Regions from separate parts of the Fictibacillus sp. 5RED26 genome, predicted to be linked through region 3. Evidence: riboswitches for the same ligand, from Rfam matches in the RefSeq annotation. Region 3 holds a riboswitch; each other region holds the start of a gene.

Region 1 (10,971 bases), on a different contig from region 3:
CCCTTTATAAAAAGAAAGGAAACATCATGAAAAGTGAAACGTTAAAATTAGAAAATCAGATATGTTTTAAAATCTATACAGCAGAACGTGAGATTACAAAGCTTTATCGAGAGTTGTTAAAAGAACTCAACGTCACATATCCACAATACTTAGTTTTGCTTCTTTTATGGGAAAAACATTCATTGTCTGTAAAAGAATTAGGCCAGCGCTTGTTTTTAGATTCCGGTACTTTAACACCAATGTTAAAACGCATGGAGCTAAATGGTCTTGTTGAAAGAAAACGATCAGAACAAGATGAGCGCAGTGTAATTGTTTCTGTGACTGAAAAAGGAGAAGCACTAAAAGAAAAAGCGGAGTGTATACCGGATCAGCTTGTTGATAATATTCCGATGGGAAAAGATGAACTTACAATATTGAATAAAACATTGACAAGTATGTTAGAACAGTTGCAAGATCATTCAAAATAATAGACGAAAAGACGCTTAGCATTGGTTCTAAGCGTCTTTACAATTTTTATCCTAACTAAATCACAATTCTATTCACATGAATGATGTAACATAGATATTCGATATTCAGAGTCAATGGTTCAATGAAAATGATGACAAGTGATCTACAAAATTAAAATACCTTGGCAATTGTAGCCAAGGTATTTACTATAAATTAGTTATTGTTATTCGCTTCATCATCTCGCATTAACCAGCCCTCAAAATGGCGCTTCACGTAATTTTCAGCGTCTTGATAGCTTGCAAATGTTTCATCTACCGGATGTGTCTTATGTGTGATCAGCCATGTTTGATTATCTTCTGAATAGATCTTAGATACTTCACGATGATTGTTCACATATAAGCTGCCATCAGGATTTTCCTTCACGTTGTGCTCGTTCTTCGGTGCATCGATTCGTCTAGGTTGTTCATGGAATGCAGCAACAACAAACTTTTCAAATGCTTCAGAAGTCATGTTTCCGCCAGAAGCTTTTGGATGCCCGCCGCCGCCATATTGTTTGGCGTAGATCGAACAATCCACCTCTTCATGAATGGTACGAAGACCGATCCGTTTGTTAGCGATATTTAGAATCACAATCAAGTCTAAGTGAGGATTCTCACGATTGATCTCGTTCCCAAGCTCAGAGTGATAACGTTCGGCATGAAGAATACCAACCTTATACGTTTTCTCTTCAGATCCTTCGCCTAAAGACCAAGTATCCCAGATTTCGACCATCTGACGTTGTTTCTTTTTAATATAATCTGCAATATTTTCTTCTTCAAGATCCAGAATCGTTGTTTCTGTTTCTGAAAACTGAAAAGAATCACCTTTTAAACGATCCATGATCTGATCCTCAAATTTATCAGGAGGAAGGATAAAGAATAAGTCGTTAAGACGCTTAGCTTCAACTTTTTGGTCAAACCATTCCCACGTATCATATAAACGCACAAGTTCTACATATTCATCGAGCGCACCTGTTGGTTTAAGCTTACCGTTCTCGATCAAATATTCATAGAAAAGGGAAGTAGCACAAGTTAAACGTTCATCATCATAACGAACTTGAACATGCCCCCAATCAAACCCATTGAAATGAAGCGCTGTTGCATGGTGGTCGATCAGCTTTACTTTTCCACCTGCATTAGATCGTTCATCAAGTCGCATCATTAATTCTTCGTTAACCGCAATATCTGTAATGATAATTTCTGTTTTTCTTTCTCTCGGATTATCAAGCAGCATCTCTACACGGTCATTAATCGTTCCATGTGAACAATACGATATTTTACAGTTGTCTCCAAATGCTAGTTGTGCTAAATAACCGCATGATTTTCCGTCTAAATCGTTGTGTGAAAATAAATGAATCATGTTAGTATCCTCTCTATTATGCTCTCTGTCTAGAGTATCGTCATAAAGCATAAAGTTCAACCTTTATATCGTAGTATTCTTTTCATTTACAAATTCAGCTGATTTTAACACCGAAAACGGAATGAATATGCTAAATCATTCTTATGAAATTTCACAAGAATTTATTTACAATTGATGGCATTAGGTAGAAAATGGTAATGATGCAAATTATGTAAAGTTGGGGGTTATGATGTGAAGGAGTTTCTGAAAGTGTTTCAGAATAAAAACTTCAGCAAGCTGTTTTTTGCTGGTTTTACTTCAATGATGGGAAGTATTATAGGCGTTACAGCTTTTATGTTTTATTTGTTGGATAAGTTCGGTGAACAACCGTTTTATGCCACACTTGCAGAATTGATGTATTCTCTGCCAACACTCGCTGTTTTCTTTATCGTAGGGGTATTAGCCGATCGAATGGATCGTCAAAAAATCGCGCTTTATTGTGATTGGATTTGTGCAGGGCTGTGCCTCTTATTAATGGGTGCTATATGGCTAGACTGGATGCCTTTGATTTTTGCTATCTTATTCTTAAGAAGTGCAGTAGGTAAATTCTTTTTTCCTGCTGATCAAGCGATGGTACAAGGTGTACTCTCGAAAGAGGATTATGCAATTGCAGCTGGATTGAATCAAATGGTAGGTAGTTTATTTATGCTTTTTGGGAACATGATTGCCATTTTTATTTATTGGAGTGTAGGAATACAAGGAGCAATTGCATTTGACCTTGTTACATATGTTATATCAGCATTATTAATTATGAGTATGAGAGTTGATGAAGATGTTCGTCTGCCGAACGGACAACACAGGTTCAAAGATATTCGTGTTAAGATGGTATGGAAGGATTTTGTCGCGGGGTTCAATTACATTAAACAATCTAAGCTTCTACTTTCATTAATCTTTGGTTTTTTCTTGTTTGGTATAGTAAATGGTGGATTGTCAGTTATGCCGGCTTTTATCATGAAATATAAACTCGCTCCAGATAATTACGAGCAAATGATGATGTGGATGGGTGTCGTGTTTGGTGTATCTATCCTTACAGGGAGTGTTATTTGTTCGATGCTCGCTAAAAAGATCAGACTCTCGTATGCGATTGTTCTTGGTCTATTCGTAAGTGGATTGTCACTTGGTTTATGCGCCATCGCGCCAAATGTGTTGACATTCTTTATTTTTACAGGATTGGCTGGGTTTAGCATTCCATTAATCAATATTGGAATCGGTGGCTGGTTACCTAAGATCGTAGACCCTAAAATGATGGGACGTGTTCAAGGATGGATTACACCGATCAATATGCTATCTCACACCATGACACTCGGTTTAATCGCTGTGTTTTTCCCGAAAATTCTAACCGTAGAAATGCTGTTCTGGGTTGTGGGAGGATGTCTGATTCTTGTTGGACTATTCTACATGTTCACTCTACCCAGGTATGATATTGAAGAAAATGATAACAAAAATGAATTTGAATTAGAAAAAGTACCAGTTTAAAGCTGGAGATTATGGCGAAGCCCTTTTATAATGAAAAGCGGAGGGGAAGTCATGGCAACTTTTCAAAACGTACTATTCTGGATTTTTTTAATCTTACCAATTATTCTATTCTTTGTAGCTATAGCGAGAACTTCATGGGTGTTGTTGCTTGTTAACTTTTTTTTAGCTCTACCGATCATTTGGTTTGTGAGCTGGATTACAGAAAGTTATGGAGCTGTCTTTGTAGTGTTTGCGATCCATCTGTTCACAGGCGTATGGCTCTGGACTAAAAGACAGAGATTGGATTTTAGATCGTTTTAACCAAGCTAAGCAAAGTGAAATTTGCTTAGCTTTTTTATTTTTTTAAAAAAATTTAAGTTCAAAACTTGGATTTTTTTAGAATATTACAACTATTATTTTCTTTAAAATGTATCGAAAAATTGAGAAAGTAAAAGAAAAAAGATGATTTGTTTGTTTTTTGTTTCTTAAATAAGTTTATTTAATTCGTTTTTATACGAAATATGAATATTTTAGAGTTTTTAATGGATTTACAACGGCTGAAACCAGGAGTAATATATTGCTTATCGTAAAACTTTAAATTTTTTCCATGACCGCTGAATCCATTATTGGAACGGAGGAACCATCGGCAGTTCAGTTCTTCACTGCCAGGGGTGAAACTTATTTAAGTCGGGCGACTTCTGCCGTCCGAACCCGTCAGCTAACTTCGTAAGCGTGGTAGGAGAGGGAAGGTGAACATTAAAAAAGAGTAATAATAACAATTTTACAAATTATGATTATTATATCATGCGTCTTTATCGCTTAATTCCTAAGTTTAGGAAGCGGGGGAACCAATCGCAGGCCATTGCGTCTGCATGGGGTGAATCTCGAGAGATCGAGTAGGGCTACTCTCAAGCCCGAATCCGTCAGCTAACTCCGTAAGCGTACAGAGAGAGGCAACAAATTTCGTGTATTCACACGCTTATTCAAGTATGTGTAGAAGCCGCGAGAAGAGTTCCTCTTCCGCAGGCTTCTTTTTTGTTGCCTTTTTTTCACTATCCAAAAGTATAACTTGTCGGCACGATGGTTTTCGGCGTATTAACAAGTTTAAGACGATAGTATAAGTGCAACTAAGGCTGACATGAGAGGCTAGAAGTTAGCCTAGTTTTCTTTAAGAGATGGAGGGTGGAACGATGGAGAAATCATCTGGGAACGTGCTCATTATGTTTCCTGATCTAGTTTCAGATGTTTTTATTTCAAAACTAAGATTGTGTGAAGACTATCAATCTCTTGTTCTCTGTGTTCCTAACCGAGAAGAAGCAGAAAGACTCTCACAAGTTGGGTTTCAACATGTATATGTCATGAATTATGTTGACAAGCGTAAAGTTATCGAGATGGTAGGTCCTTTTGTTCAAAAAATCATTGTTGTTGAATCTGGATTTTTAGAATGCTGCCAAACGATTGAACTCATTCGCAGCATTTATAACATACCTGTTTATGTCATCAAATCAGACACACGGTATATTTCCAGAGTTTATAAGGAGTTAGGTGCAGATTACGTAATCTATAACAAAACCGGAAATATTCAATTCTTACTTTCTTCATAAAAAAAGAGCGGAGGAATTCATTTATGAGATTAAGTCCAAACGAAATTGAACAGATTTTGTTAAAAGCGAAAAGAGATCAATTGAATGCTTATTATGCAAGTGTGATTCAACATAGTCTCTCAAAATGGATCATACAAGACACGCTTAGAAGTAAAGGTTAAGCAATTACAGGAGGGAACCCATCAAAGAAAAGATGTTCCCTCTGTAAATCCAAACCAGTGATAGGCAGGGTGAAAACATGGGGACAGAGTCAGTTGTTTTATTGCCAAAAAGGTTGTCGATCGGACAGATCAATGAATTTGTCAATGCTGCTGGTTCTTTCGAAAGTGAGATTCTTTTCTTTTATCAAGGCATACAGATTAATGCGAAAGGCTTACTATCCGTTAATCTATTCTTTTTGTCACACTATTCAAGAAATCAAAACGAACCGATCACACTTAGAATTGAAGGTTGTGATGCTCAAGAGGCTATCAAAAATTTATCTCTAATGCTGAATGGTTACTTAGAACAATGAACTAATAAAAAGAAGGTGTAAAAATGTTAGATGTGATGATGGTTTTATTGATGGTAGGAATGCCTGTCTTAATGATGGGTCTAGCAAAATGGTCATCAAGTGTTGTTGATGAAGGAAGTGTAAATAAATGATGACTGTCATGTTTGGATTAGCCGTTTTAACAACGGTGTATCTTCTTTACGTATTATTGAATCCAGAGAAATTTTAGGAGGTTTTTCCGTTGTTAGTCAGTTTACTCTCTATAGCTATAACTCTACTTATAGCTCTTTTACTTGCAAAACCAGTAGGAATTTATTTAGCGAACTCGTTCAATTATTCGAATAAGAACAAACTCTTTTATCCTTTCGAAAAACTGATTTATTCCATTAGTGGAATGAAAAATAAAAATCAATCTTGGAAAGTTTATGCTTCATCAGTCATTGTGATCAATGCGATTATGATTCTATTAGTTTATTTAATCTTCCGTTTCCAAGGCAGTTTGCCTCTGAATCCGAGTAAGATAGCAAACATGGATCCAAGCCTTGCGTTTAACACAGCAGTAAGTTTTATGACGAATACGAATCTGCAGCATTACAGTGGTGAAAGTGGTTTATCCTATCTTTCACAGATGATTGGCATTCTTTTCATGATGTTTGTTGCACCAGCTACAGCATTAGCAGTAGCAATCGCATTCATTCGTGGGCTATCTGGCAAGTCTTTAGGAAACTTTTTTGTGGATATGGTTAGGGGTATCATTCGTGTGTTACTACCGATCGCTTTTGTAACAGGACTCATTTTCGTTGCACTTGGAGTACCGCAGACATTAGATCCAACGGTTACAGCGACTACAGTTGAAGGTGGAAAACAAAACATTGCAGTTGGCCCAGTTGGTTCGTTTTTATCCATAAAAGAATTAGGAAATAACGGCGGTGGATTTTTCGGAGTTAACTCAGCGCATCCGTTTGAAAACCCGAACGGGCCGAGCAACTTTATTCAAATCTTATTGATGCTCCTATTACCGATGGCATTACCGTTTACGTACGGAAAGATGGTTGGAAATCCAAAGCAGGGACGTATTCTTTTCGTTTCCATGACGATGATGTTTATTATGTTCCTTGGCATCTCCCTAAGTGCCGAATATCAAGGGAACCAAGCAATCAATGCTCTAGGTGTGCAACATGATCAAGGAAGCATGGAAGGAAAGGAAGTACGATTTGGTGTCGCTCAGTCTTCACTTTACTCGGTTGTTACAACGGCTTCAGAAACGGGGGCTGTTAATACGATGCATGATACACTGACTCCGCTAGGCGGATTAGTTACATTATCCAATATGATGTTAAATACCGTTTATGGCGGTGTAGGGGCAGGGTTTGTCAACGTCTTAATGTATGCGATTATTGGTGTTTTCTTATCTGGATTAATGGTGGGACGTACCCCGGAATTTCTAGGTAAAAAGATTGAAGGTAAAGAAATGAAGCTGATTGCAGCGACGTTGTTAATCCACCCGTTCCTTATTTTAGGAGCATCTGCTGTAGCTTTCTTTACACCACTCGGACATGAGGCCATTTCGAACTCAGGTTTTCATGGTATTTCACAAGTAATCTATGAATATACCTCTTCAGCAGCAAATAACGGCTCTGGTTTTGAAGGATTAGGAGATGCGACAAACTTCTGGAATATTTCTACCGGAATCGTTATGTATCTTGGAAGATTCTTTTCCATTGTAACGATGCTTGCAGTTGCAGGATCATTGGCTGTAAAACGAACCGTTCCAGAAACGATCGGAACGTTCAGAACAGATAACGGGCTATTTGCAGGTGTGTTTATTGGGGCTGTATTTATTGTTGGGGCTTTAACATTCTTCCCAGTATTGGTATTAGGCCCGATTGCCGAATATTTAACATTATAGATGCTGTAGAGAGGTGAATGAATAATGGGTGCTCAAGGCTTAAGGACCAAAAAAGAATTATCTCAGTACGTTCCTCCAAATAAAGGTGGGAACGGCCCGATGAAAAAGAATCGTGAGGAAGTACAAATGAATAAAACAATGATGAATAAAGAAATCGTGAATCAGGCGATAAAGGAATCTTTTATTAAACTAGATCCAAGGGTAATGATTAAAAATCCTATCATGTTTGTTGTTGAAATTGGTTTTGTAATTACATTATTATTAACCTTTTTTGGAGACCAAACTCAAGTTGGTTTCAATATTGCTGTAACCTTCATTCTGTTTATAACCCTCCTGTTTGCAAATTTCGCTGAAGCAATAGCTGAAGGAAGAGGGAAAGCACAGGCTGATTCATTAAAGAAAACGAAAAAAGAAGTTTATGCAAACCTTGTGCTTGAAAACGGTAAACACAAAAGAGTTTCATCAGCTGATCTTCGTAAAGGAAACATCGTTATTGTAAAACAAGGTGAAATGATTCCAGGAGACGGTGAAGTCATATCTGGTCTTGCCTCTGTTGATGAGTCGGCGATTACAGGAGAATCAGCTCCTGTAATTAAAGAAGCTGGCGGTGACTTTAACTCCGTAACAGGAGGAACACGTGTAGTAAGTGATGAAATTAAAGTACGAATTACAGCAGATCCAGGAGAATCATTCCTTGATCGCATGATCTCCCTCGTAGAAGGAGCGAAGCGTCAAAAAACACCGAATGAAATTGCGTTAAGTACTGTTTTAACGAGTTTGACACTTGTTTTTATGATTGTAGTTGTAACACTTCCATTCTTTACAAAGTATCTAGGTTTTGACATACCAGTACCGGTCTTAATCGCATTACTCGTTTGTTTGATTCCGACAACAATCGGTGGACTTTTATCCGCGATCGGTATTGCTGGAATGGACCGTGTTACGAGATTTAATGTAATCGCTATGTCTGGTAAAGCGGTTGAAGCTGCAGGTGACATCAATACGATCATCCTAGATAAAACGGGGACGATTACATTCGGAAACCGTATGGCAAGCGAATTTGTACCAGTAGGATTCGATACGAAAAAATCAGTTGGGGAATGGGCTGCCATCAGTTCATTAAAAGATGATACACCAGAAGGTAAATCCGTTTTGGAACTCATGAAAAAAGAACACTTATCGTTTGATCAATACCTTGGTGAAGATGGAGAATTTATTGAGTTTAAAGCCGAAACGCGAATGAGCGGAATCGACTTAAAAGATGGAAGAAAAGTACGAAAAGGAGCGGTAGACGCAATTAAAAACTGGGTACTTGCAACTGGTGGAGAAGTGCCACATGACCTTGAAGAAAAAGGAAACCGAATTGCATCTGAAGGTGGAACGCCGCTGGCAGTAGCTGTGGATCAGCATATATACGGACTGATTTATTTAAAAGATACCGTAAAGCCTGGAATGAAAGAACGTTTTGAACAGTTACGAAAAATGGGAATCAAAACGATCATGTGTACAGGTGACAACCCATTAACAGCTAAAACAATAGCAAGAGAAGCCGGCGTGGATGACTTTATTGCTGAAAGTAAACCAGAAGATAAAATCGCTGTAATTAAGCGTGAACAAGCAGAAGGAAAATTGGTTGCGATGACTGGTGATGGAACGAATGATGCACCAGCACTTGCACAAGCGGATGTTGGCCTTGCCATGAACAGTGGGACGACTGCAGCGAAAGAAGCTGCCAACATGGTAGACTTGGATTCCGATCCGACGAAAATTATTGAAGTGGTTTCCATTGGGAAACAATTGCTAATGACTCGTGGTGCGTTAACAACATTCAGTATCGCGAATGATATTGCGAAGTATTTTGCCATCATCCCAGCGATGTTCATGCTGGCGATTCCTGAGATGGAAGTACTCAATGTCATGAGGCTTGGCTCACCGATGTCGGCCATACTGTCTGCGTTAATCTTTAATGCGATTATTATTCCATTGCTCATTCCTCTGGCTATGAGAGGAGTAGCTTACAAACCGATGAGTTCAAATGCTTTATTGAAACGTAACCTCCTAATCTATGGTTTCGGTGGTGTAATCGTACCTTTTATCGGAATAAAATTGATTGATCTGATTGTTCACTTGTTCGTGTAACCGTTAGAAAAGAAAGGAATTGATTGATATGCAATCACATTCATTAAATCAACATAATGAAAAAGTATTTATCTTTAACAATATCGTTAAGATGCTTCGCCTTTCCCTTGCTTTAATGGTGATATGCGGTCTTGTATATCCTGTTGTTGTCACAGGAATTGCACAAGTCGTTATGCCGAAGCAAGCGGATGGAAGCTTAATCTATAATGAAGATAAAGAAGTAATAGGTTCTGAACTTATTGGTCAAACGTTTACGAAACCCGAATACTTCAGCGGGCGTGTTTCCAGTATCGAGTACGACGCGGCTGGTTCTGGAAGTCCAAACTATGCACCTTCAAATGAAGATATGATGAAACGAATGAAAGAAAGCATAGCTGCATGGGAAAAGGCTAACCCAGCTGTACCTGTTAACGAGCTTCCGATTGATTTAATCACAAACTCCGGATCCGGACTTGATCCGCATATTACTCCTGAGGCTGCAGATGTACAGGTTCCAAGAATTGCAGAAGCAACAGGAATAAATAAAGAAAAACTTAAAAAATTGATTAAAGAAAATACTCAAGGAAGAGAGCTTGGTCTGTTTGGTGAACCTCGCGTGAATGTACTGACACTTAATATTGCTTTAGAGAAATTGTTACAATAGTAGAAGACAAAGCCTTTACTCTACACTTAGGGTAAAGGCTCTTGCTTCTTGGTTTGTAGTCGATGATGATGATAACGAGGTGCGTAAATGTATGATAAATACCCTCAACTTAAAAGGAAAACGCCTGAAGAATTTCTGCAGGAAATCTATCAAGATGAAAAGGGAAAGTTAAAGCTATTCGTTGGAGCAGCACCAGGTGTAGGTAAATCGTATAGAATCCTTTTAGAAGCTCATGATTTAAAAAAACAAGGAGTCGATATCGTAATCGGCTTAATTGAAACCCATGGTAGAAAAGAAACAGCAGAAAGAATTAAAGATCTTGAAATCATACCTAAAAAAATCATTGAATACAAAGATAAAAAACTAGAAGAGTTAAATATAGAAAAGATCATTGAACGCCGACCAGATGTGGTCATAATTGATGAATTGGCCCATACCAATGTTCCAGGTTCAAAAAACAAAAAGCGATACATGGATGTGGAAGAAATACTTGATGCCGGAATTAATGTTGTATCAGCAGTAAACATCCAACATATTGAAAGTGTTCATGATATTGTTCAGCATATTACAGGAGTAGCAGTTCGCGAACGAATACCTGACAGGATTCTGGATATTGCACATGAAGTAATCTTAATTGACGTGACACCAGAAATGCTGAGGCAACGTTTAATAGAAGGTAAAATTTATGCGCAGGAAAAAATAGACCAGGCATTGAACAACTTTTTTACTAAGAACAATTTAGGTGCACTGCGTGAATTATCTCTCCGTGAAATTGCAGATGATGTAGATGAAAAGCTCTTAAAATCCGATATCGTCTTTACCGATAGTGGTCCAACAGGTGTGG
Region 2 (10,971 bases), on a different contig from region 3:
GTTTTCAGTTACACCTTCTTTTGCTGTTTTCCCTCTATGAAACAAAGTTACTTCATGATGATTGTTGTTAAAAGAATCTGCTACATGTTTTCCTAAAAAACGAGTGCCGCCAATAAGTAAGACTTTCATCATCTACACCACCTATTCCATTTTTCGTAAAGCAGGAAGTTTCCACATGATCAAAAGATTAACAACAATTAAAGATACTGCACCTCCTGACATAATGTTTTCAATAGAAAATCCATAAGAGATGAGCAGTGATGTGGCTGCAAGTGATAATGGAGCGAGCCCCATGCTTGCCATGGTAAGCAATCCCATCAACCTTCCTAGTAGGTTTTTATCTACAGAAGACTGAACCGCTGAAATTAGCGGAATATTGGTTGCGGGGAACGTAATTCCAATGAAGAAAATAATCAACATACAAGCATATAGGCTGGAACTTTGACTAAATAAGAAAAAGAAAATATTCATGGCGAATAAAGAGACCGTCACCATCAGACCGCGTCTTTTTTTAACGTTTAGGATACCTATGATAACGGAGCTAATCAGCATGCCTAGAGCCATAGCTCCTTCAATAAAGCTAAATTCAAGTGCGTTTCCGTCGAGCACGTTTTTTACGAAGATCGGCAAGCCCATCATCAAAGGCCCGATGACGAAAACATTTAGAAATATCGTACTAAGAAAGAGCGCCTTTAAAAAAGCGGATTGTCTAACTACATCAATTCCCTCTTTTATAGATTGCCACATGCTTGGTTTTGCTGTGCTTGAACTAATGGTTGCAGGGACATTTAGCAAAGAAGCAAGAATGGCAGCGAGTAGAAGCATCACAGCAGGTACACCGAACGAGAGCATATATCCTCCACTGCTTGCAACAAGAAGCCCTCCGATCATCGGACCAAGGATTAGTGAGCTTTGTTGGGTGGTCTGAATAACTGAATTTGCACGTGTTAATTGAGATTGATCGACAACATTAGGTAGAAGTGATCCGTTTGCAGGCCAGACGAAAGCATCGAGTGCTCCAAAAAACAAACCGAAAATGATAAACGATAGGAGGGAGAGATGTCCTGTTGCAAGCATGATTAACAAGCCAACTAACAAAAGGGTTCTTAAAAAGTTAGCGACGAATAAAATTTTCGTTCGACTGACTCGATCTGCTAGAACGCCGCCGATAGCCATAAATAAAATACGAGGAACGTTGGCTGCAATAAATACAATGCCGAGTGAAGCTTCTTTGTCTAGAGTCTTTACGACGTACCAGCTCTGTGAGAATTGAAAAATGGCGATTGAAAAAGAAGAACAGATTGTTATCGCCCATATGAATAAAAAGGAACGCTTTTTGAATAGGGACTCTTTTTCACTTTTATGGTGTACAGCTACTGTTTCGGCCATCTTACTGGAGCTCCTCTTCCGGATACGGTGTCTCTTTCAAAGGAAAGGAGAGCATAAAGTAATGATAGATCTCACCATCGTCACTCTCGTTCTTTTTAAATTCTGAAATTAAGTCTGATATTTCTTTTGCTTTGTCATGTAGAAGTTTTACTTGATCAGAAGAAAGTTTTACATGTCTATAACCAAATTTAAGAGGAGAATCTGTATAAGCTAGTACTTCAGGATCTAATTTGCGCACCATAGACTTTGTTTTCTCTAAAGAAACTAATATATTCTCCTTCAGTGCATCGGAGAGTTCATCTTTCACTGCATGCCGTTGATCGGGCAATATTTCGGCAATTGAAAATGAATGAGCAACTGGTCTGTAGAACTTTTGTATAATGCCGTTCTTTTCTTCTGTTCTTTCAACGTTTATTAAACCAACGCGTTCAAGTTCTTTTAAATGATAATGAATCTTTGGTGCAGGGACTTCTAGTAGATCTGATAAAATCTTTCCAGTCTTTGCTTCCTCTAATATCTCCCAAAGGATTTTAATGCGAAAGGGGTCAGAGATAACCTTTAACTGCTCAACTTCCCGAATATGATAAATTTCCTGCATGTTCAACACTCCTGAAACGTTCAAATATATTTGAACGTAATATATCCTATTTATATGCTGGTCGTCAACTCTTTTACACATTATTTGTAAATAATAGTTCAAATGTTATGAAAATTCTTGTATAATGTTAGTATAATACTCGCATTACAACTTAGAGGCTGGAGGTTCATAGTATGGGGAATAAGGATTTGAAGTCCTATGTGGAGAGATTGGAGAAGGTGCATTACATTGTGTCAAAGCGTTTACACCCGGAGATTGCTATAGAGAAGGAGTTAACGAAAACACAGTTTGTACTTTTGAAGACGTTGTGTATCAGAAATAAATGGACCGTTTCAAAATTGGCTGACTATATGGGTGTAAAACCGAGTGCGATAACTGTTGGTGCGGATCGTTTGTACAAGCGTGGATTTGTAAGTCGTTACCGTAGTGACCTTGACCGTCGTATTGTTTATTTAGAGATTACTGACGAAGGACACGAAATTTTACGAGAGGCTGAAAATGAGAGAGTTGATTCAATAAGTAGCTATCTGAATCACTTATCTCCAGAGGAATTAGGTATTTTTATTGATATTTATGAAAAGCTAGCTAGCGGAAATCATTCAAACCCAGACGAGATCGTCCTTACATCACAAACCAGTTGAAGAACTGGTTTTTTTTTATGGACAAGACCTCGATTTCTTCCTAAAGACCTCACTCATAAACAAACCTTCAGATTAAAAGAGCATTAGTAAGCCAAGGAAGATAAGTCTCTATTATTTTTTCATAGATTGGATTCTATTTAAATGATTAGCTGCATAGGATGTGATAGAAACGTTAACAGAAGTGGAGGGCTATACATGTTCACCCCGCAATTGAATATGAAGCGTTTACCATTATTACTTGCTGGAGCCATGCTATTTATTGTCGTTGCCACTAGCTTCATCACATCCTTTGAGCACAAATATCGATTGAGTTCATCAACCATGCATAAGTGGTTAACGGAATTTTCTGGAGAAGCACTTGTCTATTTCATAGGTTGGGAAAACCGATATTTCACGCAAGAGCTTCCAAAAGAAAGTGAACCGCCTGCATTATCAAGTGTATTGTTCGAATTAACAACAAGCATCAAGCCTGGTGATATCCGAAGTTTGTTAGGAAACGAACTTCCTGGCTTTGCGCTCTATGATTCAACAATCATTGTTGCTGGGGAAGGAACGGATTATACAAACTTAGCGTATGAGTCACCACCACCGATGGAACTTCTATTAAGTGGTGAGGAAGCGGAAGTTCAAGATATCGAGCGGTTAGAAGATCCTGATCCATCTGATTCAGAGAACCCACCAGGTCAAACAACGAGTGGAAAGAAAATTGCTTATATCTATCATTCGCACAGTTGGGAATCGTTCTTACCTCACTTAAAAGGAGTAACAAATCCTGATCATGCTATTCATTCTAAAGTCAACATCACGATGGTAGGGAAAAAGCTAGGGGAAGAATTAGAGGCGAGAGGAATCGGTACATCCGTCGATATGACAAACATGACGGAGCTTTTGAGGAAAAATAACACAGACTATCGAAAGAGTTATCCGATGTCACGTACACTAGTTGAAAGTGCGATGGCGAGCAACAATGATATTGATTTAATCTTTGATCTGCATCGAGATTCTATGAGAGGAAAGTCTACAACAACACAAATTAATGGTAAGTCCTATGCGCGTACTTTATTCGTTATCGGTAAAGCGAATCCTAATTTTGAGAAGAACCAAAAAGCAGCACAAGAGATCAACGCGATCTTAGATAAAAAATACCCTGGATTAAGCCGTGGGGTTATTGGAAAAAACAAGACTCAAGGAAATGGTGTTTATAATCAAGACCTTTCTGACCATGCTTTACTCATTGAGTTTGGCGGAGTGGATAACAACATGGACGAGCTGTATAGAAGTGCAGAAGCGGTGGCAGATGCTGTGGCAGAGTACTACTGGAAAGAAAATGGAGCGAAAGCTGAATAAAGAATGTTGACTGGCTCCAGAGGTGGTGATAACCTCTGGAGCTTTTTTATGTGTTTCTATTTTTGCGGAAAATTAAAGTGGACAGTAAAAATAGCAGAGTGGACAGTAAACTTACAAAAGTGGACAGTAAATCATCAGAAGTGGACAGTAAAACTTAAAGAGTGGACAGTATTTTCGTCAAAGTCGACAGTAAGTGCTATAGAGGAGTCTATGCATGGGCGCCGTTTTGTTAATGACGGTAATTTTTCCAATTGACTAGTGAATCTGTCCGATTTGAAGATTAATCTGTCGGATTGGTTACATAATCTGTCCGATCCACCCAATAATCTGTCCAATTCAAAATTCACCACCGATCGGCCACGCAAATTTCCGAAGCGTCTGTCTATCAACCCAATGCGTACACAAAAAAACCATTTCGAATGATTGAAACAATACCTAATTTCATAACAGTCGTGATTTCTGCAAATCCTAAGAAAAAATGGTATAAAAAGAGAAGAGCCCCTTGTTTTAATTACATGGGGAAGGGAATAAAGAGAGAAAGAGAAGATTGGTAAAAAAGGAGCACGTGCATGAAACGAATATGGGAATTTTTCCTCACACTATTGTTACTTGTCTGTTTATACATCGTTTTCTTTGCAGAAGGATATGTGATAATCAAAACGGTATTTGGGCTCCTTTACATCGCAGTGATTCTGTATACGATTTATTCGTTAATGCTCGAGAACAGAACAGCTCAACATACACTTCTTTGGATTTATGTATTAATTCTATTTCCGTTTATCGGATATATGTTCTACCTGTATTCTGGACAGCTTTATTTAAAAGGCCACCTTTTTAAATCGAAACGAAAAAAAGACAGAGACGAGTGGATCAGGGTATCTAAACAAGAAGAAAAGCCGGACTTTAGTGATTTGAAAAGACATCAGCAGTGCTTTGCAACGCATGCTCATCACATCACACTTACGCGTTTGAACAGAAAAACGAGTTCGAAAATTTTAAAGAATGGTCAAGAGACGTTTCCTGAAATTTTTGCAAGGCTGAAAGAAGCCAAGGAGTATATACATATTCAGTATTATATCTTTCGTTCAGATCGCCTTGGTAAAGACATTATTGACCTTTTAATAAAAAAAGCGAATGAAGGCGTGAAAGTTAGATTTTTGTTTGATGGGATAGGAAGTCTGTCTCTTCAGCAATATGATATCGACAGAATGAAAAAAGCAGGAATTCTCGTTGAAGCATTCTTACCTGTTCGATATGGTTTTTTCAATCAAAAGCTTAATTTCAGAAATCATCGTAAAATTATTATTATTGATGGGAAGGTTGGGTTTGTAGGGGGCTTGAATGTAGGCGTTGAGTATTTAGGAGAAGATCCGGAGATTGGTTTTTGGCGCGATACACACATGGTTATGGAAGGAGAAGCTGTTCAAGTTCTTCATGCCATATTTTTAATGGATTGGGAATATGTTTGTGGAGAAGATCTCTTAGAAGATAATCATCTTACAAGAGCATACCCCGCTGAAGGGGATGGTACTGTTCATGTGGTGGCAAGTGGTCCTGATACTCAGCTTGGAATCATGAGTGATCTATTCTATTCTTTGATCTCATGTGCAGAGAAATCGATCTGGATCGCAACACCATATTTTGTTCCTAATGAAGCGATTCGAACGGCTTTAAGAGTGGCAGCAAAAAAAGGTGTCCAGGTCCGTTTGTTGGTTCCTGAGATTAATGATGGATTCTTGACGCAATATGCAACGCGCTCTTATTTTCCAGAGCTACTGCGTTCTGGAATAGAGATCTATTCCTACAAAAAAGGATTTCTGCATCAAAAAGTAATCATTATTGATGGCGATACTGCTTCAATCGGTACAGCTAATATGGATATGAGAAGTTTTCACCTTAACTTCGAAGTGAACGTATTCTTGCTGAATACATCATCTGTCTCAGATCTTGTAGAACAATATCAAGAAGACATGGTGGAATCTATAAAAGTGAAGCCCGTAGAGTTTTACAAAAGAGGTTTGTGGGAACGAACAAAGGAATCGTTTGCTCGTCTCTTCTCAGGTGTACTTTAATCACAAATGCTCGTTAGTAACACTAAATTGATATCAAAAAACTAGAATAGAAAATCCTCCTCATGAATAGGTTGTACGAGACCATGAAAGTTGAGGGGGTTTTTTTTATGGATTGGCTCGAAGCCTTAATATTAGGCATTGTGCAAGGGATAACAGAATTTTTGCCTGTCAGTTCTACAGGACACCTCCTTCTAGGCAGGCAAGTGTTTCAGCTAGAAGAAGCCGGGTTGTTTCTTGATAGCATGCTTCATATAGGAACACTTATTGCTGTGATGACGGTTTATTGGAGAGAAATCTTAGAAGTTATAAAAAGACCACTCAGCAAAACGGGAGTTCTGCTTATCGCTGGAACGATTCCAACCGCTGTTATAGGACTAGCATTTAAAGATTTTTTTGAAGAGATCTCAAAAACCGGGATCACGGTTGGATGGGAGTTCTTAATTACAGGTTTTTTGCTTTGGTGGGCGGATTCTTATAAGCGAAATGGATATAAAGGGATTGAAGATATAACAATAAGGGATGCACTTGTGATCGGTACGTTTCAAGGTGCGGCTATTCTTCCTGCTATTTCACGATCAGGACTAACGATTGCAGCAGCGCTCTTTTGCAAGATCGATAAAAAAGCAGCGGCCTATTTTTCTTTTTTATTATCCATACCATCTATCGCAGGAGGAGTAGTATTGCAGTCAAAAGATCTATTTACGGGTGGACATCCACCTATCTCTTATTCAGCCTTATTGGTCGGTACTTTAGCATCGGCTCTATTTGGATATGTGGCTGTAAAGTGGATGATCAAACTCCTTCAAACCGGTACGTTAAAAGGATTTGCTGTCTATGTTTGGTTGATTGGAATAGTAGTATTGATCCTTCAATTTTCAGGTAAAATGTAAAGTATTTGTTAACACTAAAAAAATGGATTGACTTTTAAAAGATAGAGGATTACAGTATATGTAATTCAAAATTTAGCAGGCTTTAGATCGCTGAATTTACAGTTATTTTTATGGTGAAACTACTGTAAAACGGGGGAACCAATCTTTTGGGGTGAATTTTGCTCTATTTGCAAAAAGGGATACTCCAATCCCTAATCCGACAGCTAACCCCGTAAGCGTCATGTCACTGGAGAGGTCAATTTGGTGGAAAACCGGACCCGCTTCTTTGTGTGGTCTTTTTTTGCGTTTTTTTACTTAAATTTATATACCTCTTGACCAGCAAGGCTAGAGAACAACGAAGCAAAAACTTCATGGATTTTAAGGGGAGACCATAATGAAAAAACAGTTTGCAGTAATTGGTTTAGGACGTTTTGGAGGCAGCATCTGTCGAGAATTTGCGACGATGGGCTATGATGTTCTAGCTATAGATAAAGATATGGAAAGAGTAAATGAGTTTGCAACAATAGCTACTCAGGCTGTTCAAGCTAACTCTACGGATGAAAACGTAATGAAGTCTTTAGGAATCCGAAATTTTACACAGGTAATTGTTTCGATCGGTGAAGACATCCAAGCAAGTATCTTAACTACTTTACTTTTAAAAGAAGCAGGCGTTCAAAAAGTATGGGTAAAAGCACAGAATGACTATCATCATAAAGTGTTGGAAAAGCTAGGAGCAGACCGTATTATCCACCCAGAGCGTGATATGGCGCTTCGCGTTGCTCAACTCATATCTTCTGAAAAGATTATTGATTTTATTGAGCTATCGCATGAACACAGTATTGTTGAGATAGGTGTAACGGATAAGCTAGTGAATCGGACGCTAACAGATCTAGATGTTCGTGCACGCTATGGATGTAATATCGTCGCAATCAAACGCGGAGATGAGATACTCGTTTCACCGATTGCTGATGTATCTCTTCAATATGGGGATATACTTGTCGTGATCGGTCGTAACGAAGATCTAAATCGTTTTGAGGATGAGGAAGTGTAAGCATTGGCACTACATGTTAGAAAGCATAAACGTTTTTTGCACAACCCAATTAGATTAAACCCTCCTCAGTTTTTAGCGTTACTATTTTTATTTCTTATTTTCGTTGGGACGTGTTTGTTAAAGCTTCCTATTGCCCATGAAAAAACGTTATCGTGGGTAGATGCTTTTTTTATTGCAACTTCAGCAGCAACAGTAACAGGCTTAGCTACTGTTGATCCTGGCTCAACGTTCACACTCTTTGGTGAGATCGTCATCTTGTTCTTAATCCAAGTCGGAGGACTTGGGGTCATGTCATTTGCTTCATTAGTCGTTATTATGATGGGGAGGAAAATATCCATCAAACAACGTGTTCTGATGCAAGAAGCACTCAACCAGCCTTCTATAGGCGGGGTAATCCGGTTAGTTCGAAATCTGTTTGTATTTTCAATCAGCATCCAGATTATCGCCATCTTTTTTCTATCACTAAGGCTTGTTCCAGACTTTGGTGTTAGTAAAGGAATTTACTATAGCATCTTTCATGTTATATCGGCATACAACAATGCAGGATTCTCGTTGTGGTCTGACGGTCTAATGGGTTATGTAGGAGATCCGATGGTGAACATCGTCATATCGTTTCTGTTTATAACAGGGGGAATTGGGTTTACCGTATTGGTTGATATATGGGTGAGCCGAAGCTGGAAAAAACTTTCTCTTCATACAAGAGTGATGTTGCTTTCTACTTTGATTATTAATATTGTGGCAATCTTGTTCTTCTACTTATTTGAGTTTAATAATCCTAAGACCATTGGAATGCTTTCAGGTGCTGAGCAATTCTGGGCTTCTTATTTCCAAGGTGTAACACCGAGAACAGCAGGTTTTAACTCGATTGATATGACAGCCATAAATCCTGATACATCCTTGTTGATGATTCTTTTAATGTTTGTTGGGGCAGGAAGTACCTCTACTGGTGGAGGGATAAAGCTGACCACGTTTGTTGTTATTATTTTTACGGTTGCAGCTTTCTTAAAAGGGAAAGAAAGTACGGTTGTTATGAAGCGGACCATTCGAAATGCTGTTGTTTACAGAGCTCTTGCTATTACAACTATTTCTATTTTGTTTATCTTTGCCGCATTATTTATTATCACATATGTCCAGAAAGATGTTTCATTCATGGTGATCGTGTTTGAAGTCGTTTCTGCATTTGGAACAGTTGGATTAAGTATGGGACTTACCCCAGATCTCACAGTCATCGGAAAAATTGTGATCTGTGTGGTAATGGTTTTCGGTAAATTAGGACCGCTAACACTGGCGTTCAGTCTTGCTAAACAAACAAAAGATAATATTAGGTATCCAGACGGTGAAGTGTTCACTGGATAGAGGAATGAAAGCTGATGCAGAACGGGTGTATTCCCACATTTCGCGTCAGCTTTTTTGGTTATTTATGGGTTAATCTCTTTACTCTTGGGAATGCTAAAACGAGATTTCAATGCTGTTTCTAAGAGAGGAAGAGAATCGTCATGCAAAAAATTAAAGAAGCTTTTCTCGTTTCTCCCTTTCTTGTGTTTTTTCTTGTCCATTCTGAACAAGTAGGGGTAGGGGTGCTAGGCTATCAGCGTATCATCGCTAAATACGCTGGCTATGATTCCTGGATATCAGTCATCATAGCTGCCATTTTTGTACATGCTCTTATATGGATGATTTATTATGTGCTCGATAACGGCGATGGGGATATCGTATCAACTCATAAATCGCTGTTTGGTGGTTTGATTGGAAACTTATTTAATCTATTTTTACTTCTATATTTTCTGCTCTGGTCGATTACAGTGTTACGAACGTATATTGAAGTCATACAAGTATGGATGTTTCCCACTCTAAGTACTTGGAAGATCGCTGCTGTATTCCTGATATTAACGTACTATGTGGTTTCGTCTGGTTTTCGAACGGTGGCGGGCATCTGTTTTTTAGGAGTTGTCATTCCATTAGGTTTGATCGTGTTACTCGTATACCCATTGGAATTTACTCATTTTTCTAATCTCCTGCCGGTCTTTGATGAGAATGTAAAAGACTATTTATCTGCAACGAAAAATATGATGCTGAGTTATCTTGGTTTTGAAACACTTCTTGTTTTTTATCCGTTTATTAAAAATGCAAAGCGGTCTCAAAAATTTGCGCATCATGCTAATCTTTTTACATTTATGATGTATTTGCTAGTCACTTTGTTTTCATTTGCGTTCTTTAGCGAAGAACAGTTGTCTAGAAATATATGGGCAACCCTTTCTATGGTGAAAATCGTTCAAGTTTCATTCGTAGAACGATTTGATTTTGTTTTCGTTTCGATGTGGTGTTTAGTGATTTTGCCAAATATTGCACTGGCGATCTGGTGTTCGAGCCGTGTGGCCAAACTGATGTTGAACATCCGCCAACATATCACACTGATCATTTTATTAGCGATCACGTTGGCTGCTTGTTATTACTTAGACACTCGTTTGAAGATCAACATGCTCAATAACTATACGAACAAGATCGGTTTTTATTTAGCCATCAGTTATATTCCACTTTTATTTATCATGACTTTTATTAAGAAACATATTAAGAAAAATAATAAAGAACAGACATCATCTACTACATGATGCACCACAATTAAAAAAAACTGACTGTTAGGCTTCCTCAATCTGTTGCACATAGGAAAGAGGGAAGTTAGCAGTCAGTTTTATTATTTTTACCTAGGCTTGAAGAAGCATAGTTAATCGCGTCTTGTGTTTTTCGCGCTGTGAATCATCTGATGTATTATGCCAATTTTGAAGAGTTTCGTTGATCAATTGCGTGACCATATGCTTTGTCCAGACTACATATGCGCCATACGTATCACCTTTAAAAAAGGAAGAAAGCATATTATTATCAGGACCGAAGAAGAAACCGAGCTGATCATGAATGAGCGTTGCCTCATTCATCGAAAAAGGCATAATTTTATCTGAAAGAGTAAATTGATATGAATTATTTTCTTTTTTAATAAATGCGATCGCGT
Region 3 (10,971 bases):
GAAAGCAGTTGCGGGGATGTTAGGAAGTTTAGCACTCACTTCCTTTGTCACTGGTATCACAGAACCGATCGAATTTGCGTTCATGTTCCTATCTCCTTTATTGTATGTGATTCATGCTGTATTAACGGCTGTTTCAATGTCGGTCGCAGTATTACTAGATATACATCACGGGTTCACGTTTTCTGCTGGTGCGATTGATTATTTCTTAAATATTGGGATCTCGCAGAATGGTTGGTTGTTACTCCCGATGGGGGCGGTATATTTTGTCTTATACTATGGAATATTCCGTTATCTAATTGTAAAACTGAACTTGCAAACACCAGGCAGAGAAGATGAAGAATCTATAGTTTCAGAAGCTGCAGCAACTTCTACAACCAATGAAAGGTACGAAACGGCAGCATCGGCGTACTTGAGTGCACTCGGTGGAAAAGACAATATCGTGCTGCTTGAAAACTGCATTACTAGATTACGAGTTCAGATTAAAGATTTGTCAGCAGTTGATGAGGAAGGTCTAAAGAGAGCAGGATCTAAAGGGCTGATCAAGCTTAATAACCAAAATATACAGGTTGTCGTAGGTTCTGAGGTTGAACCGATTGCAGATTGTATGAGAGATAAGCTATAAAGCTATAAAAAAAGACCGCCATCTTCTTGAAGAAAATGGCGGTCTATGCTTTTCTTACACGTTCCAATAACCACTTACTGGTACGTTTGCTGCGTATCCATAGGAACATGGATACGCATATACGCAGCAGTTTCCATTAAACGAGACGGCTCCGACAATAATGAGCAGCACGAATAGTACCACGTAAAGCGTAAAGCTATCAGAACAGTACTTTCTTGACGACATAATTTCACTCCTCTTCTTGCATGTGAGAAGCCGATTTCTCTCCTCAGCTCATTTTATGCAAGTAGGATGAGCATAGAAACGGAGATAAACGCCTCATTTTAAGAGAGTTGCCGTCAACAAGAAATCTATTTGTATGCTTCATCTAAGATGATGTATAAGTAATCTACGAATTCACCTTTTGAAAACATCGTAACTTCATATATATTACCAAGGTCGTTGTATACATAAGCTGTGTCTGTGTCTGTTGTTTCTTCAACGTCTACAGGTAGACCCGCAAGTTCAAGTGCTCTTGTCATTTCTTCATCATTAAACATAATTTCTTCGTCTATTACAGAATAAACAAGACGAGCTGCTTTTCCTTCCACAAACGTAACCGCATACTTATCATTCTGATAGTAGTTTACGATAGCGGGAACGAATTCAGTCGTACCTGAGTAGCGGAACTGAATCTTTTCAGAGCGGGTTGGTTTACCCCATCTGTCGCTTATTTGTTTTTCTGAAGAATTTGTTAGTTCACTAGCAACAAATTGATGCTCGCTAGTTAGATAGTCCGTTTGTTCACTATCACTATTTTCTGATTCACCTTCTGCATTGCTGTTGTCATCTTCAGTAGTTGTTGTCTCAGTTGCTTCTGAATCTTCTTTTTCTGGTTCAGATGTGGAATTATCAGTAGATTCTTCTTTCTCTGCTTTTGTTTCAGAAGTTCCTTGCTCATTTTGTTTCGTATCCTTTGAACAAGCTGTTACAGTTAGTAACCCAATTATAAGCAATAGCGTAATAAGTTTTTTCATGATACTCCCTCATTATGTAATTCATATTGTTTAACAGACACTTCCAATGTTAACAAAAGAGTATAAAAATTGAAAATGAAAACTTTGGCAAATGAAGAAACTTATATCCTTTTAAGAATAGAATGACATTTAAATACCTCATTTTCATAAAATAAGGATATAGCTGTTATCGCTTTTTTGTTGTTTCCAAAGTAGTTGATTACATCTCGTGCCTATCTATTCACTGGGGGCACTTTGCAATGCTTTTATTAAAGAAGTCATTATCAGTCGAATGCATGGAGGATTATTTCATTTTGTTAACAAATCAACTACAATATATGGTAGACATCCATTTAAAGGCATGAATGCGGAAGGGCAGGTGGAATGGGATGCAGTATATTGTGTATGATTTAGAAATGACAAACCGGCTCTCAGAGATTATTGAGATAGGTGCCATTCGAATGGTCGAAGTTGATGGTGAGCTTAAAATTTTGGATACGTTTCAATCATTCGTTCAACCTAAAATGGATAAGTTGAATACACGAATTACGAATCTGACTGGTATCACCAAAAAAGATTTGATTTCTGCTCCTGTTTATACAGAGGCAATTGAAAATTTTAGATCCTGGATCGGCGTAGAAGAATATTATCTTTGTTCTTGGGGACCAGAAGATAAGTGGGCACTCATTACTGATTCAACTTTTCATAAAGCAGATACGGATTGGATCATCAACCATAACGATCTGCAATTTCATTTCAGTATGCTCCACGATAGTGAAAAGGGATTCCGTTATGGGTTGTCGCGTGCACTCCAGGCAATGGAACTTGTTTATGAAGGATCTAAACACAGAGCACTAGACGATGCCATGAATACAGCTAGAATTCTCACAAAGATATATAGAAAGATCAAATTTGTAAAAAACCCGACTTCTTTTTTAGAATCAAAGCTTTTTGAGCCTGAAAAATTAGTCTATAAAACAAAGTCTGAAGTGAATGAGTCTCCCTTTGCTTCCTTATCAAAGTTATTTAACTAAAGTAATTTTAGTTTTAAATGTAAACTTTTCAATGCAAACAGTTAACCATTAAGACGAGGATAGGACTTATTCCCTGTTTATTCGACTTCCTTCGACATAAATGTATAGGTATTATAGGGTAAAATCCATAAAAAGTAAGATATGTCGTCATTTGACGAATTGTTTTTGTAGGAAAATGACCTTAGTTTCGATAATAATAGTAAGCGTAGGGGGTGTTGTTGGTGGATACTACATATTACATAACCAATAAAAACAATCAGTTGTTGGAACTTTTGAACACGATAGACCATTGCTTGACAGGTGCAAGACTTGAGGAAGTGGATTCAATAATCAAATTAAAAGAAGAATTGTTAGCAAATGATGGTATACATATAACTCCAGAGCAAATTAATAATATTATTTCCTTACTGTTATCATTTGTCCCTAATACAGTCAGAGAAGTTGGTTAATTGAGAATCTCTTCATAAAGAGGTTCTTTTTTACTACCTAGAGTTTTATTCGCTCATATATTTTGCTTTCAGGGGGTAAAGTCGTAAAAAAAATAAGAAGTGAAAAAGATCACTTCTTATTTAGATTCCTCTACTTCTTTTTTTGATTTCAATTCATCCATTTCATTCTTAAATCTTTCTTGTAGACAACTTTTGTGACCATATAGGACCAACATGTCTCCTTCTTGTATTTTTGTCGTATAACTATCCTTTCGTACTGTTACGTCTCCTCGCTTTATAAATAAGACAATTAGATCATCTTCTGTTTGAATGACGTCTTTTAATTGTTTCCCCATAATCTTAGAATCTTTATGTATAGGAATTTCTACTACAACATCATCCTCTTCAAAATACATAACATCTCTTAAAGGAAGATCTGCTAAGTTATAGCTTTTTTCCATGTGACTCTCAAAAGAACGTTTCATGTATTTTTTTAGTTTAGGTACGCTTAAGATTAAATATAAACTGATGAGTACTAAAATAATGATTCCAAGTTCGATCGAACGAAATTCATCTGATAAGATGCTGCTTATCGATGAGATGATAACCGCTAATGAAAAGACTCCGAACAAAATGAGAAACGTACTTAAACGTCTGCGTACCGGATGCTCCAGAATCAACTCTGATTCTCCTGTCGTAAATCCAGTGGCTGTAAACATTGAGATGACCTGGAAGCGAGCGATTTCTTTTTTAAGACCAGTTAACGTGAATAACAGAACGTTAATTTCAATCACAATTCCTATGATGGCAAAATAAAGCAAAGTGAATAAAAAACCCACAAAGGCACCTCCGTTAAAATTCTTCTCTACCTGTATACCCTTATTTTCTATTTATATAGAGGAAATAAAATATTTTATTCGTTTCATAAACATATATAGCCCCTCATATAGTTTGGTACAGGAGGGATGTAGATGATAGGTTTTCTTATTACCTTAGTGCCCGCAAGTCTATTGTGTGGAGGAGTTGCTATGTTGATTCATACATTCGTGAAAAAAGATTCATATCAATACGATCAAGAAAATCTTTGGGAGGATACATCACTTACATCTGAAGATTATCGTTTGAAATAACAAATTAACACATTCATTACTTGATATTTTCCCTCGTTATGGTAAAAAGTAATATAACAATAACTTGTAACAGAATCGAGGATTTGATGTGCGGAAAGTATCAAAAAGATGGTTAATTGGTGGTACAGGACTAGCCCTCATACTATTCCTTATCTTTCAATTTTATGGAGAAACAGAAGGGGCGAGCGATACACAAACTCTGAAGGTCGTTGCCCTTGGAGACTCATTAACGTATGGAGTTGGTGACCCATCCAAAACAGGCTATATCGGAATCGTTAAACGAAATATTCAGCAGCAAACAGGCAGAAATGTAATCATTAATAATTTTGGGATCAGTGGACAGCGTTCCGACCAATTGTTAAGACAATTGGATAATGGAGTCGTGATCAAGTCATTAAGACAAGCAGATCATATCTTTGTTTTTATAGGCACAAATGACTTTCGTCACGCTGCCGGTTGGAACTTTCGCCAGTTGCCTCAGCAAAAATTAATGCTCGGAAAAGAAAAGCTAAGAAACAATTTAACTAAAACACTGACAGTGGTGAGGGAAAACAATTCGTTTGCACCGGTTTACGTATTAGGTCTTTATAATCCTTATTTTGGGAAAGAATACGATCCCACAGCTGCAGAGAGTATTAAGACATGGAATGAAGCAATCGTTGAGGCGAGCAAAGAAAGCACGCTTACAAAGTATATCTCCACATTTGAACTCTATGAAAACGTTGAGAAAGAACTGTATTTTTCTGATTCTATACACCCTAATAGAAGGGGATATAACAGATTAGGAAATTGGGTTTATAACCAGTGGAAACCTTTAAACCAGGAATGATCTCTTAGAAGTAGATACTTCTAAGAGATTTTTTTTGGTTTTTTTTAATTGCTTCTTTTGGATAGAACCATCCTTTGAGAAAGTAGTTGTTTTCAGGTTCCAGGGCGAACGGTGAGCGTCGTTTGTGAGTTTCGTTTTTTATAAGTATTACCTCCGAGCTTGTCCGAACCTGATACTTGGCATCTTTCACTCCAATCAGCTCTTAAAGGAGATTAGGATTTGAGAGCAATAATCCATCAGAGAAAAACATTTAAAAAAACGGTTGACTTGAGAATGATTATCATTATAATTAAAAGTGAAGTTGATAATCGTTTTCAATTACTTATACATAAAAGGAGTAACTGACATATGTTTAAAAAGAATCTTTTTACGGTTGTTACAATGGTCCTACTAGCTGCTTTAGTCTTAGCAGGCTGTGGTAAATCAAACGAGGGTGCGAGTTCGAATAATAATGAGACAAAAAAAGAAGAAGTAAACCTATATACAAGTCGTCACTATGAAGTTGATGATAAAATCTTTGCTGATTTTACAAAAGAGACAGGAATTAAAGTCAACCTTATTAAGGGTAAAGAAGATGAGTTGATCGAGCGTCTTACAAGAGAAGGGAAAGCAACAAAAGGAGACCTTTTCTTCACATCTGATGCTGGACGTTTACACTGGGCAAAAGATAAAGACCTCTTACAGAGTGTAGAAAGCGAAACTTTGAATAAGAATATTCCTGATAATTTAAGTGATAAAGACAATCAATGGTTCGGTCTAACAAAACGTGCACGTGTTATCGTATATGATCAGAAAAAAGTAGACAAATCAGAACTATCTACTTATGAAGCGTTAACTGAAGACAAATGGAAAGGTAAAGTACTGATCCGTTCATCAGAAAATATTTACAATCAATCATTAGTATCATCCTTTATTTCATTAAACGGAAAAGATGAAGCGAAGAAGTGGGCAGAAGGGATCGTTAACAACATGGCTCGTGATCCACAAGGTGGTGACAAAGACCAAGCGAAAGGTATCGCTGCTGGTGAAGGTGATGTTGCTATCATGAACTCCTACTATTTTGGTCAGATGTTGAACTCAGAAGATCCTGAAGAAGTGAAAGTTGCTAAACAGCTGAGTGTGTTCTTCCCTAACCAAGAAACAACAGGAACGCACATCAATATTAGTGGTATAGGTGTTACGAAACACGCTAAGAACAAAGAGAATGCTATAGAATTAATGGAATATCTGTCTAGTCCAAAAGTTCAAGAAGTATTTGCTGAAGCCAACTACGAGTATCCGGTTAATAAAGAAGTAGAACCTTCAGAGCTTTTAAAGTCTTGGGGTCCGTTTAAAGAACAAGATCTTAACCTTTCTGAGTTAGGTGAAAACAATGCAGATGCTGTTAAGATTATGAATGAAGTCAGCTGGAAATAAACGTTAATATTTTGCCGTATCACGATTTGTGATACGGCTAATTCCATGTAAAACAAACAACAAGAACAATGCTGATGAGTAAAGAAGGTGAATATATTGTATTTCATTCGAAAAATGAGATCACAGTTTAATAGTTGGGCTTTGCTTAGTGTGATTTTTTCTACTTTAATCCTTTTACCGGCTTTGCTCATCATGGTTCAGTTATTCGCTGAGAGTAATGAGAATTGGGAACACATTAAAGAATTCATGTTGAAAAATTATATCGTAAATTCCGTGACACTCGTTGGTTTTACTGGTCTTTTCACAGTGCTGATCGGTGTAAGTGCGGCATGGCTAGTTTCCGCCTATAAAGTTCCTATGCATCGGTTCTTTAAGTGGGGTCTTATCCTCCCACTTGCGATTCCACCATACATTGGGGCCTATACGTACCATGGTATTTTAAATTATACAGGCGTCATTCAGACGTCACTAAGGAACCAGTTTGGTATAAAAGTGGACCAAAAGTTCTTTGACATCATGAACATACCCGGTGCTGTTTTTATCTTTACGATGTTCCTATATCCATATGTATATATCATCACAAAAAGTTTCTTAGAAAATCAGTCATCATCACTGATTGAGAATGCACGGTTGCTAGGAAAAGGCTCGTTCATGACATTTATACAAGTCGTCCTTCCTGTGTCACGTGCAGCGATCGTTGGTGGAGTTAGTTTGGTCATTCTTGAAGTTTTCAATGATTACGGGGTAGTAAAGTATTTTGGTATTCAAACATTTAGTACAGCAATATTTCAAGCGTGGTTTGGGATGGGAGATATCTATTCGGCTATCAAGTTAGCGGGTACTTTGATGTTTATCGTAGTTTTGATCTTGATCTTAGAAAAAGTAATAAGGGGCAGGAAACAGTATAGCTATTCCACTTCAAAAGTCCGCCCGTTACAACCTAAAGAACTTAAAGGTTGGAAAAAGTTCGCTGTGCTTAGTTTTTTCATCTCTTTATTTGCTCTAGCTTTCGGAATTCCTTTCATTCAGCTTATACATTGGGTGTATATGACTTATGACGTTATTTTAAATACTGCTTTTGTTGACTTGATTTGGAACTCGGTCTTTGTTGCTTCTATAGGTTCAGTTCTTATCATTATCGTCGCTCTAATTATCGCCAACTTTAGTCGTCTATCAAAAGGTTGGATGGGGAAGCTTTTTTCAAAAATAACGGTTTTAGGGTATTCGATTCCTGGAGCTGTAATTGCAATAGGTGTATTGACCTTATTTCTCTCACTAGACGAAAAGGTATTCACGTTATATGAATGGTTAGGGTTAGAGCCAACTCTTGTGCTGAGCTTAAGTATTAGTATGCTGATCTTTGCCTATGTGGTCCGTTTTCTAGCAGTTGGTTTTAACTCCATCGAATCAGGCTTTGATAAGGTAGGAACGGTTTTCACAGAAGCTTCTAGGACATTAGGTATGTCGGTAACGAAGACGTTTTTTAAAGTGGATATTAAGATGATTAAAGGTGCTATTGCTGGTGGTTTTATCCTTGTTTTTGTAGATATATTAAAAGAGCTGCCTCTTACTCTTATCCTTCAGCCTTTTAATTTTTATACGCTAGCTACCAAAACATTTCAATACGCAAGTGACGAACGTATTCACGAAGCCTCTGTTTCATCAATGGTGATTATTTGTATAAGTGCACTTTCCATCTTCTTTTTACACAGAGTTTTAGAAAAGGAGCCAAAATAATGTTTGTTCAAATCAAAGACTTAGCGTTTCATTATAAAAATTCGCGTAACCCTTTGTTCGAAAATCTTTCTTTAAACTTTAATCAAGGAGAAGTTTCGGTGATCTTAGGAGAAAGCGGAAGCGGGAAAAGTACGTTACTTCGTCTTATAGCAGGACTAGAGGTGCCCTCAAGAGGATCGATCCTCATAGATCAGGCTGTCATGAATGATACATTTCGTTTTGTTCAGCCAGAAAAACGTGGTGTAGGTTTGGTTTTTCAAGATTATGCTTTGTTCCCTCATATGACGGTTGAAAAGAACATAAAATTTGGCTTAACGAAAATGAATCGTAAGCAGAAGCAAGCACGCATGGAAGAATTATTGGCTATTGTGGGAATGGAGGACTATGCTTCTCGTTATCCTTATGAATTGAGCGGTGGACAGCAGCAGCGTGTTGCACTAGCTAGGGCTATGGCTCCAAATCCATCTTTGATCATGTTTGATGAACCATTTAGCAATCTCGATTCTAAGCTTCAACTACAGATTCGGGATGAATTACAGGAAATTTTAAAACGTACGGGGATCACTTCTATTTTTGTAACTCACGATGAAGAGGATGCTCGTGCCATAGGGGACAGGATCATACTGATGAACAATGGAAAGATACAGGATGAAGGGCGTCCAGAAATGGTATTGAAGAGGAATAAAGAACAATTATCACTCGCATACGTATAAAAACAAAAAACCGGGATATCCCGGTTTTTATTTTTGGCTGTTTTATAAAGAATTGTTACTAATAGATCTTTTTGAATTTGCCTATATAACTGTTGATTGGAGTGGTAAAGTGACACGTATGAATGTTGTTCACGCCTGCCCCATGGAAAGCGAGCAGCCTGGAACGGAAATCCACACTTCCAAAAGAAACTATGTTTTAAACAGCCTTATTTTTTAAATTGAGTATCTAATTTACCGTTCATATCGATTAAAAATCCGATTTCTCTTCCTAATAATTCACCTAATTCTTTTGCTTTCTTTTCGCTTTCGTTCTTTATTTGTTCAATCGTAAGTTCACCTTTTAATTTGGATGCTCCAACGATTATACTTAATTCACCTTTTTCATAAAATACGATTTTCATTTACAATACCTCCCTGAAAAATAGAACCTTATATATAATTCGTTTTTTTCTATATGCTTATGGGGTAGAAGTGAGAATATGGAAAAACATTCATCATGAAACAATTAATTGGAATAAATAAGCATAGTGAGTATTCTTGACAAAAATTTATGTATGTTGATAAAATTAGAGCATATTATATATGATTCGCTGAATTCGGATGTTCTATTCCATAGAATATCTTGAAGCGGGGGAACCACGATATGGCTTATAAAGCCTAGGGATGAATTTGTGCATACACAAAAGGGACAACTCTCAATTTCCTAATCCGACAGCTAACCTCGTAAGCGTTTTTGGAGAGAGAACTCTATACATGGGCTCAGTCTATGTGTTGCGGTGTATTCCCACGGAAAATCCTCTCTATTTTCGGTGGGTTTTTATATGCAACAAATAGGGCATGTATTAGTATAAAATTTCTTCATCGTACTGCACACTAAATAGTGAGAAGATTTTAACAAAGGGGGTACTTTATTATGAAATTGTCTACAAAAATTTTAATTGCACTTGCACTTGGGGTTGTCGCGGGATTAATTCTTAATCTAGCTGTACCAGATGCTTTTTCAACACTGGATAAATACGTTTTAAAGCCAGTCGGGACATTATTCTTAAACCTTATTAAAATGTTAGTTGTTCCAATTGTTTTTTTCTCAATCGTACTTGGAACTGCGGGATTAGGTGATCCGAAGAAACTTGGAAGAGTGGGTGCCAAAACGGTTGGGTTCTTCTTAGGAACTACAACAATTGCGATTACGATCGCGATGGCTTTAGCGCTTATCTTTCAACCAGGTGTAGGGGACTTTAAAACAGAAGGTGCTAAGTTTGAGCAACAAGAAGCGCCAGCAGTTACGGACACGTTGCTGAACATTATTCCTACTAATCCAATTCAATCGATGGCTGAAGGAAACATGCTTCAAATTATCGCGTTTTCCGTATTTGTAGGATTTGCTTTAACGATGTTGGGAAGCAAAACAAAAGGTATTATGGATTTAATTGAACAAGGTAACGACATTATGATGTATCTTGTAAACCTAATTATGAAATTTGCTCCATATGGTGCTTTTGCATTGATTGCTTCAGCGGTAGGAAGTCAAGGAATGGATGCTATCAAAGCGATGGGCTTATACATGAGCGTAGTTATTTTAGCTTTATTCATCCACTCTGTTGTCGCGTATGGTGGTTCAATTGCTCTATTTGCAAAGAAGAGCCCGCTCTGGTTCTTTAAAGGCTTTGCGCCGGCAATGTCAGTTGGATTTAGTACTTCTAGTTCAAATGCAACACTTCCAATCTCAATGAAAACAGCTCAAGAGAATTTAGGTGTTCGAAAATCGATAAGTGGTTTTGTACAGCCGCTTGGTGCAACGATTAACATGGATGGAACAGCTATCATGCAAGGTGTTGCGACGATTTTTATCGCTCAAGTATACGATGTTAACTTAGGTTTAACACAGATGCTTACTGTTATTTTAACGGCAGTGCTTGCTAGTATCGGTACAGCTGGTGTTCCTGGAGTTGGATTGATCATGTTAGCGATGGTATTGAACTCTGTAGGATTACCTGTCGAGGGTATTGCCTTAATCCTAGGTGTTGATAGACTTCTTGATATGCTTAGAACAGCTGTTAACATCAC

The links. A riboswitch is a leader RNA that binds a small molecule or an ion and turns the genes downstream of it on or off. The one in region 3 is predicted to bind cyclic di-AMP.
Region 1: it holds a riboswitch for cyclic di-AMP, as region 3 does, so the genes downstream of both, IHV10_RS03240 (hypothetical protein) here and IHV10_RS16285 (dicarboxylate/amino acid:cation symporter) in region 3, are expected to answer to the same signal.
Region 2: it holds a riboswitch for cyclic di-AMP, as region 3 does, so the genes downstream of both, IHV10_RS01120 (potassium channel family protein) here and IHV10_RS16285 (dicarboxylate/amino acid:cation symporter) in region 3, are expected to answer to the same signal.

What each region holds. Positions count from the first base shown of each region.
Region 1 covers NZ_JACZDU010000001.1:611,095-622,065, forward strand. Annotated here, with positions in the region: gene IHV10_RS03220 (MarR family winged helix-turn-helix transcriptional regulator) at 27-467, shown strand; gene IHV10_RS03225 (DHH family phosphoesterase) at 661-1,845, opposite strand; gene IHV10_RS03230 (MFS transporter) at 2,077-3,360, shown strand; gene IHV10_RS03235 (hypothetical protein) at 3,412-3,660, shown strand; cyclic di-AMP (ydaO/yuaA leader) riboswitch at 3,942-4,088, shown strand; cyclic di-AMP (ydaO/yuaA leader) riboswitch at 4,146-4,297, shown strand; gene IHV10_RS03240 (hypothetical protein) at 4,530-4,943, shown strand; gene IHV10_RS03245 (hypothetical protein) at 4,967-5,104, shown strand; gene IHV10_RS03250 (HPr family phosphocarrier protein) at 5,182-5,457, shown strand; gene IHV10_RS03255 (hypothetical protein) at 5,481-5,588, shown strand; gene IHV10_RS23065 (potassium-transporting ATPase subunit F) at 5,597-5,665, shown strand; gene kdpA (potassium-transporting ATPase subunit KdpA) at 5,678-7,345, shown strand; gene kdpB (potassium-transporting ATPase subunit KdpB) at 7,472-9,484, shown strand; gene kdpC (potassium-transporting ATPase subunit KdpC) at 9,576-10,127, shown strand; gene kdpDN (KdpD-like non-kinase potassium sensor) at 10,215-10,971, shown strand, end outside.
Region 2 covers NZ_JACZDU010000001.1:200,643-211,613, forward strand. Annotated here, with positions in the region: gene IHV10_RS01085 (NAD-dependent epimerase/dehydratase family protein) at 1-132, opposite strand, end outside; gene IHV10_RS01090 (MFS transporter) at 142-1,389, opposite strand; gene IHV10_RS01095 (ArsR/SmtB family transcription factor) at 1,391-1,987, opposite strand; gene IHV10_RS01100 (MarR family winged helix-turn-helix transcriptional regulator) at 2,161-2,628, shown strand; gene spoIIP (stage II sporulation protein P) at 2,824-3,975, shown strand; gene cls (cardiolipin synthase) at 4,545-6,047, shown strand; gene IHV10_RS01115 (undecaprenyl-diphosphate phosphatase) at 6,155-6,937, shown strand; cyclic di-AMP (ydaO/yuaA leader) riboswitch at 7,016-7,171, shown strand; gene IHV10_RS01120 (potassium channel family protein) at 7,311-7,967, shown strand; gene IHV10_RS01125 (TrkH family potassium uptake protein) at 7,971-9,323, shown strand; gene IHV10_RS01130 (GerAB/ArcD/ProY family transporter) at 9,464-10,576, shown strand; gene IHV10_RS01135 (hypothetical protein) at 10,670-10,971, opposite strand, start outside.
Region 3 covers NZ_JACZDU010000004.1:284,099-295,069, reverse strand. Annotated here, with positions in the region: gene nagE (N-acetylglucosamine-specific PTS transporter subunit IIBC) at 1-622, shown strand, start outside; gene IHV10_RS16340 (YjcZ family sporulation protein) at 677-847, opposite strand; gene IHV10_RS16335 (hypothetical protein) at 973-1,638, opposite strand; gene IHV10_RS16330 (3'-5' exonuclease) at 2,007-2,651, shown strand; gene IHV10_RS16325 (hypothetical protein) at 2,873-3,100, shown strand; gene IHV10_RS16320 (TrkA C-terminal domain-containing protein) at 3,217-3,918, opposite strand; gene IHV10_RS16315 (hypothetical protein) at 4,051-4,209, shown strand; gene IHV10_RS16310 (GDSL-type esterase/lipase family protein) at 4,298-5,038, shown strand; gene IHV10_RS16305 (Fe(3+) ABC transporter substrate-binding protein) at 5,387-6,454, shown strand; gene IHV10_RS16300 (ABC transporter permease) at 6,569-8,191, shown strand; gene IHV10_RS16295 (ABC transporter ATP-binding protein) at 8,191-8,904, shown strand; gene IHV10_RS16290 (hypothetical protein) at 9,111-9,305, opposite strand; cyclic di-AMP (ydaO/yuaA leader) riboswitch at 9,483-9,649, shown strand; gene IHV10_RS16285 (dicarboxylate/amino acid:cation symporter) at 9,818-10,971, shown strand, end outside.